Linked DNA regions of Crateriforma spongiae. The protein of the gene in region 1 binds, or shares a complex with, the protein of each later gene. Links are inferred from orthologs where the notes say so. Each region holds a gene or a part of one and is shown on either strand. Other genes may lie near its edges.

Region 1 (4,443 bases):
AATCGCATTCTCAACAGACAAAACACTGCTGAAAAGAACGTCGGACACAGTTTGACAAAAAGCGGCAAACCGATACGGTTCCCTGGCGACTTGGCATTGGCGTTGCAAGTCATCCCGATCCAGACACAACCCGTCGAGACATAAGAGAGAGATTGCCGTTATGGATTATGCACCGGTCATTGAAATTCTGAACGAGATCCTGAAGCACGAATGGACGGGTGTCGCCCAGTATTCGCAAAACAGCTTCATCCACGAAGGCCCGTGGCGCGAAGTCTACGCGGAAAAGTTCCTGGGAGACGCCAAGGAATCCTTCAAACACGCGCAGTTGATCGGTGACAAGATCGTCGCGTTGGGCGGAGTCCCGGTTGCAACCCGCAATGAGATTCGTCAATCCAAGGATCTGAAGGAAGTCCTGCAGTACAGCCTGGAATTCGAATCCAAGGCGGTGGAGATGTACACCAAGGCGTTGGAACTGGCCGACGGCGATCGGGCACTGGTCGTCTTTCTGGAAGACATCTTGTTGCAGGAACAAGAAGGCGTCGACGAGTACAGCAAGCTGCTGCGGAACACCGACGCGGCCCAGAACGTCGGCATCATCGAAGACGATTCGAAGAAAAAGATCGGCTGAGAATGCTCGATCGATCGCGGGTCCGTGACCGGATCCGCGGTGGGATTATCCCGCGTGCGGGAATTTCAGAATGGTCGGCGAAGCCGTCTCGGCCGCCGACGCCCCGTTGCTGTGGGGCACGGCCCGCACGCCACGCGATGTGATCACGTTCCGCAACGCCGCGAACTGATGCGGCTCGATCGACACGCGGCTCTGTACGAACCATCCGACGTGATCGGAATAGCTTTCGTGACGCAGGACCAGCGTTTCGGGTGCGATCGAACACCCCGAATCACAGCTCTCGCTGGCGATCACCAGCCGCTGGCTGTCAGTCAAACCCGGCAAAATTTCTAGAACTGATTCGGTCCGCACGACGCCCGCCCAATCAAGCGTTTTGTTGAAAACGATTCTCAATAACGCTTCAGTTTATTGGCGGCGATTTCGCGGTCAATGCGAAATCCTGTTTTTACGATCGTCGTTCGGTCTGGACTCGTTCCCGCCTGTCGCTCCGCAAATGAACGCCTTACGCTTCGCGAATGTGGCGAAAACGAATCTCGCGAGCCCTCCACGAGGGCTCGGCTGTGGGAGTCAGGATGGGCGGACGCGTCTTTCGCCGCGCGAATGGCGATGTTTGCGTCAGAACTGGCGCAGGAAGCGAAGGTCGCCACTGTACAGGTCGCGGATGTCGGTGATGCCGTGGCGACGCATGCACAATCGCTCGACGCCCAGACCAAATGCGAATCCGCTGACCTGCTCGGGATCGTAACCGACCGCTTTGAAGACGTTCGGATCGACCATGCCCGCACCACCGAATTCCACCCAGTTGCCGTCCCACAGAAAGTCGACTTCGACGCTGGGTTCGGTGAATGGAAAGAACGATGGGCGGAAACGAATTTCCACATCATCGCCCAAGTAGTTCGTGGCGAAGATCCGCAACACGGTCTTCAGGTTGGCCATTGTCACGTTCCGGTCCACCATCAAACCTTCCATCTGGTGGAACATCGGAAAGTGGGTCGCGTCGGGGGCGTCCGGGCGGTACACCCGGCCGAGCGAGATGATGCGGATCGGCGGCTGGCGTTGTTCCATCACACGGATCTGGACCGTGCTGGTTTGGCTGCGCAGCAACCGCGTGCCTTCGACGAAACGCGATGCTTGGCCGTCACCGACGGACAGATAGAAATTGTCCAGCGGGTCCCGTGCCGGATGGTCTTCGGGGATATTCAGCGCCACAAAGTTGTGGTGCGGATCTTCCACCTCGGGGCCTTCGGCAGCTTCGAAGCCCATCCGGCCCATGATCTCCATCAAGTGATCGATGGTTTGGGTGATCGGATGAACGTGGCCGATTTCTGGTGCGATGCCCGGCAGGGTGGGATCGAAGGTCGGGTCGGCGCCGTCGGCGGCATCCCCGGTCAATCGGTCCTGGGTAGCTTGGAACGTCTGCTCGATCAGCGATTTGACTTCGTTCAAACGCTGGCCGGCGGTCGGCATGTTTTCTTTGCCGACGGACCCGATTTGTTTCTGGATCGATTTCAACAAGCCCTTCTTGGCACCCAAGAATTTGATGCGGGCTTCTTCCAGAGTGTCCGGATCGGCGGCGGCATCGAACGCGCGCTTGGCGTCATCGGCCAAGTCGTCCAACGCGGCGACGAATTGTTGCAGGGACATTGGCTTGTGAAGGGTGAGTGGGGGACGCCGGGATTGGTTCAGCCGGCGTCCTCAGCTTTCGCACAGGAGTTTCAGGCGGCTGCCAAAACTTCTTTGACCTTGTCACACAAGTCTTTAAAGCCGGCCTTGTCCTCGATCGCCATGTGCGACAGGGACTTGCGGTCCAATTCGATCCCGGCCTTCTTCAGCCCGTGAATGAATTCGCTGTACCGCAGATCGTGCTGTTGCACGGCGGCGCTGATCCGGATGATCCACAGCTTGCGGAATTCACGCTTGCGAACCCGACGATCACGGAACGCATACGCACCACTGCGAAGCAACGTTTCCTTGACGGTGCGCGTCAGATTTCCGCGTCCGCCACGATACCCCTTGGCTCGCTTGAACAAACGTTTCTTGGCTTTGTTACGCGCGGCGCCTTTGGTTGCACGCATGGCTGGGGTTCCTTTGCTGTGGTGATGCTATTGGATCATGAAGAATGTCCCGTCCTCAGGCCTCGATCCACGAAACGGCGGGACCGATGTTCATGCCCAGACGGGTTGTCGCCAGCGGCAAAATGGCCGTGGCATGTCCGGTTTGCCGACCGGACGCGGGGTGGAAAGACAGAAATTGCCGGTGTCGTGCAACGTGTCGCGGCCGACCAAGGGTGGCCAAGATCAACCGTTGCGGATCCGGACTTAGTTGCTGTATCCGTTCAAAGCGGCGTGGATCGTCGGCTCCATGCACGGATCGACGGCGGTCGTGCCACGCAGGTTACGGCGACGTTTCTTGCTCAGACCCTGTGCCAGGTGGCTGGTGCCCGACGGACGGTGCATCGCCTTGCCCTTGGCGGACAGACGGAACCGCTTTTTGGTTCCCTTGTGGGTCTTGATCTTGGATTTACCTTTGGACATCGCTGTGGGGTCCGTATCGATGAACGTTCGTCGTCGTGATTTGAAGCGGCGAAGTGTAGCGACCTGCCGCAGAATATGAAAGGTCCGTGTGCGACTTTTCCGCCCGGAAACGGCCCGCTGCGTCAACGCAGCGGCGGCAACGATCGGCCCAGTGCCGAGTCGCCATTGTCCGGCCGCCCGGCGGATTGCAGCGTTTGTTGCAGTTGTCGCTGTTTTTCCATGCGAATTCGATCCAACCAGTGCATCGACGCGTCCCCGGAACCATTGGGATCGGACTCCGATTGCTGGGCGATTGATTCGAATTGGTCCAACAAGCTGGAAAGCGTCGCCGGATCGCCCTCGTCATCGCTGCCGCCGGATTCGTCATCCAGTCGTGCCAACAGCGTCGCCAGCGGAACGGATCGATCCGATCGGAACTGAACATCGGTCACCACTGGATCGGCCGGGTACATGCCCAGCAAGGTGGTTTTGTCAAACCGCACCGTGGCGGTGATCGACGGGGCCCTTGACGATGCCGACGCGGCGACCGGGGATCGCAGGGGCGCGGACAACTGATGCAGCGTCGCGCCGCCGCCCTGGGTGATGAACACAGACGGGCGAGGATTGCGGGGGCCGAAATCCCGTGGCAGGTGCAAGAGCATCAGTTCCACCACGGTGGTGCGGCCTTGGGTCAGCGATCCGGTTTCTTGCTGGTAGGCGAACGCCAACGCCAGGGTCCGTCCCATTTCCGGGGCATCGGTCAGGCTGTAACGTCGTCCCGCCGATCGTCCGTCGGGAACAATGCCCAACGATCGGAATCGCGACACCGCGGACTGGATCATCGGTTCGGGGTTGCCGGTCACCGATGATCCCGGCCCCGACTGAGAAAGCTGGCGGAAAAAGGCGGCTTTGCATTCGTTGCCGAAATAGCACTGGCCGCTGGCGTCGTGATAGACGATCGGTTGTACGGCCAAGCGGTGTTCTTGGAAGTATTTCAGGACTTGCGATTGAGTGACCGAAGGCAACTGGTCACGACCGCTTTGAGCCAATTCCAAGCCGATCGTGACCGCGTCGATACGACCGAAAACACCAGCGGAGCCTGGCGTGATCTGTAAGGGTTCGTGCACCGCGACGCCTTCGCCAAGCAAGCGGCACGATTGATCGCGAGCCGCGGAATACAACCGCAGGACTTCGCCCGGCGTCCGCGGAATCATCGACAAGGTTCGCAGGTCGCTTCGCTGGGGCACCGCTTCGATCCGACCGACACGCACCAGCGGTGATTCGGATGCCGTGAATCCGGCT
Region 2 (3,708 bases), 110 kb from region 1 along the record:
TGGCTGGTTAAACAAGGCTGATCCGCCGGGACCATCGGCAAAGCCGGCTTTGCCCGTTCCCGCGATGACTTGGTAGCGATGGTCCGCCGGATCGGTTTGTTCGGCACTGCCGCCGTCGGTATCGACGCGAATGATTCGGTGGTTCCGAGTGTCGGCGATGTACAACTGTTTGGCGTCACCGACGCGGACTTCATGCGGCCACTGAAACACACCGGCTTCGGCGCCACCGATCAGCGGGCGATAACGATCATCGGGGGAAATCAATCCAACGCTTTCATCGGTGATGCTGGTGACCCAAACGTCATCGCCGTCGACTTCCACGCCGAACGGCATGCCGACCGGAACGGTTGCCGTGACGGTTTGCGACCAGACGGCCGGGACGTCCACGGACAACAGCATCAAAACCACCAGCGCAAAAGAAATCGGATGCGGGCGGCGGAACCAATCAGGCGTGGTTCGCACTACAATACGGTGACTCATTTGGCGGTATGTCTCCCAGACGCAAAATCGTGTCGGCGGTTTGTCGCGGCGTTGCCCCCGGCGAAGACAACGGCTGCGTTTTCACGGCCAGGATATCATGAACGACGAAACCGAACCGGACATCGACTTGACCGACCCTTCGGTGATCGCCCGATATGAGCCGTATCTGCGAATGCTGGCCCGGACTCAATCGCGTCGTGCGTACCAGGCGAAGGTCGGTGCCAGCGACATGGTCCAACAGGTGATGTTGCAGGCCGTGCAGGGATTCGACGGTTTTCGCGGTAAGACCGAAGCCGAACTGCGGGGCTGGCTAAGACAAATCTTGGCGAATCATCTGTGTCACCTGGATCGCGACATGCACCGTGACAAACGCGATGTATCCAGGGAACAATCGATGCAGCAAGCGGTGCATCAATCGTCGATGCGTCTGGAACAATTGCTGGCCGGCGACATGGCCACGCCCAGCCAGCACATGGCGGTCGGCGAGAGTGTGATTCGGCTGGCGACGGCGATCGAAAAGCTGCCGGACGACCAGCGTGATGCCGTGCGTCTGCACTATTTGGATGGCTTGAAATTGGCCGAGGTGGCACAGCGGATGGGGAAGTCCAATGGTTCAATCGCCGGCTTGTTGCACCGGGGAATGAAACAGTTGCGCCGGGAATTCGAAGCGTAGGCCATGTAAGGCGGGGCGCGGTGCGGGTGCGTGCCCCTGACCGCCGCAAAGCGAAACGCTGTCGCGAAGCGAAATGCGGCGATGCCTCAACCGGTTCGGATTACTGGAGCAACTTGGCACTGAGCTTTTGATCGCATGCGTCGACGATCGATTGGATCATCGTGTCGGCTTGCTGGCCGCTCAGCGTTTCGGTGGCGCTTTGCAATTCGACCGACAACAACACGCGTTTCGTATCTGGCCCGTCCTTGTCGGCATCGCGATACGTTTCGACATACCGCACGCCGGCCAGGTTTTCATCGACGGCCGATCGCACCACGGTTTCCAGTTCACCCCAACGGACGGATTCGGCCAGAACGAAATTCAAATCGCGTTGGATCGACGGGAACGGGCTGATCGACTGTTGCTGTGGCACCAGGTTGGCCAATTCGAAAACGACCGGCAGCGACAATTCCGCAACCTGGACCGGATCGGGCAACTTCCACGACTTCAGCGTGGCCGCATCCACCGTCCCCATGTATCCGATCTCGTACGACTGGCCGTCCACTTGAATCATCAACTTTGACGCGGTACCAGATTGAATCCCCTGGCAATCCACGACGTCGACCGTCAAACGTCCGTGCACCCCGAGGCGACTGCACAGTGATTCCACGATCCCCTTGAGCTGGAAGAAATCGCCGCCGCGAACCAGACCCAACGCGTAGGTCTCTTCGGGCAGCCCGTCATCGTCCTCCGATGGCAGATAGATGTGTGCGATTTCAAACAGGTCCGCGTGCAGGCTGGAGGCCGACCAATTCCCCGCACGACTGGAAAGCAGGCTGGGGATCAGCGAACGCCGCAGCCGACGCGATCCTTCCAACATTGCCGTTTGCGTTTGCATCGCGGGTCGATCGGTCCAGGGGCTGATCGATTCGTCCAGCTTTCGGGTCACGACGCTGGGGGTCATCGCTTCGGAAATCCCCGCCGACGTCAACACACGGCGGACTTTCGAAACGGCCGTATCGAACGGGCGAGCCCGACTGGGGGCGACCGGAATGGATGCGTTTTCGGGGATCTTGTCATAGCCATGGATCCGCGCGACTTCTTCGATCAAGTCGGCTTCACGTGTCAGATCATGACGCCACGTCGGCGGAACGAACGCGTGACTTTCTCCGACGGTCGACTTGTCTTCCTTACAGCCCAGGGCGGTCAAGATCCGCTGAATTTCCGTTTGGGCAATGCGGATCCCCAAGATTCGTTCGACCTGTGACAAACGCAAAACGATCGGCGGACGCGCGGGTATCTCCGGTGCAGTGTCTAGAACGCCGTTGCAAACCGTGCCGCCGGCGTGTTGGGCGATCAGTTGGCATGCCCGGCGGCTGGCCCAATCGATCCCGGCCGGGTCGACGCGTCGTTCGAACCGGTACGACGACGGACTGTGCAGCTTCAACGCCCGCGCGGTCCGTCGAACGGAAAGCGGCGTGAAGTCGGCGGCTTCGATCACCAAGTTCGTTGACGCTTCGTTGATCTCCGAATCAGCACCGCCCATCACGCCGGCGACCGCCGACGCTTTTTCGGCATCGGCGATGACGCACATCGACGGGTCCAGTGCGTACTGGCGGTGATCGATCGCTTCGATGGTTTCGTCTTTGTCGGCCGGACGGACGACGATCTTCTGGCCGGCGATCTTGTCATAGTCGAATGCGTGCAACGGTTGGCCGCATTCCAACATCACAAAGTTGGTGATGTCGACGACATTGTTGACCAGGCCGATGCCGACGCTTTCCAAGACGTCCGCGATCTCCGCCGGGCTTGGGCCAATCTTGACCCCCTGGATGACGCGGGCGGTGTAGCGGGGGCAAGCGTCGGGAAACCGGTTCTCCACGCTTAACAGTGATTTCACCGCCGTATCGCCTTCGGTCAATTCGACCTTGGGCACGCAAACCTGTTGATCGAACAGCACGCCGACTTCACGGGCCACGCCCAGATGCCCCAAACAGTCGCCGCGATTGCTGGTGACTTCCAAGTCGATCACGACGTCGTCACCAACCGTTTCACTGGACTCGTGATTCAATCCGGAAAAGCTGAATCGGTCCTCCAATTCCTTCTGTGGCATGTCCAGATTGACGTAGCGGGAAAGCCATTTCCAGGAAACAAGCATGTCGCTGTGTTGGGTGTTAAGCGGAACGGAGGCGGTGGAGATGGACGCACAGACGGAATCGACGGCGACCCGCCGGGGGCCACCGGCGCCGTCATCGAGCCACGGATGATAGAAAAAGTCGCCTGCGAAGGGGAGGCATGACGCGGTGACGGCACACAAACCGGTGACCGTCAAATCGTGCGACAAAAAATTTTGGCGATCGGCCCGTCATGCCGTGCAAACGCGAGCTAGGTTTCCCAAAGAGGATCAGTCCCGCGTCATCGTGGGCCGATCCCGCCCTTTTTCGCTCGTCCACTTGTCCCGAAGAACCGTCATGTCCGGAACGATTGCCAGAACCGTGCCGCGTCGATCGCGTCAGCAGCGCCGGGGGACTGCCACGGTGGAAGCCGCCATCGTGTTGCCCGTGCTGTTGACTTTG

The links. The genes of interacting proteins can lie anywhere in the genome.
Region 2: the proteins of pheS (region 1) and pheT are in contact, whole or in part, in a crystal structure (PDB 6P24), measured with the Escherichia coli proteins. The link is inferred for Crateriforma spongiae from one-to-one orthologs.

Annotation. Positions count from the first base shown.
Region 1 is NZ_JAAXMS010000004.1:337,744-342,186, forward strand. What follows is about bases 259-3,157. They hold pheS (phenylalanine--tRNA ligase subunit alpha), read right to left. Parts: upstream 2,273-3,157; coding sequence 1,244-2,272; downstream 259-1,243. Other genes in these bases: HFP54_RS12730 (ferritin-like domain-containing protein), read left to right, coding at 259-628; HFP54_RS12735 (hypothetical protein), read right to left, coding at 674-1,021; rplT (50S ribosomal protein L20), read right to left, coding at 2,344-2,703; rpmI (50S ribosomal protein L35), read right to left, coding at 2,947-3,157. Outside these bases: more of HFP54_RS12730, read left to right, coding at 161-258; more of rpmI, read right to left, coding at 3,158-3,162; HFP54_RS12755 (hypothetical protein), read right to left, coding at 3,285-4,443.
Region 2 is NZ_JAAXMS010000004.1:443,550-447,257, reverse strand. The notes cover bases 773-3,708. They hold pheT (phenylalanine--tRNA ligase subunit beta), read right to left. Parts: upstream 3,291-3,708; coding sequence 1,254-3,290; downstream 773-1,253. Other genes in these bases: HFP54_RS13125 (TadE/TadG family type IV pilus assembly protein), read left to right, coding at 3,604-3,708; HFP54_RS13135 (sigma-70 family RNA polymerase sigma factor), read left to right, coding at 773-1,153. Also shown: HFP54_RS13140 (NHL repeat-containing protein), read right to left, coding at 1-480; more of HFP54_RS13135, read left to right, coding at 578-772.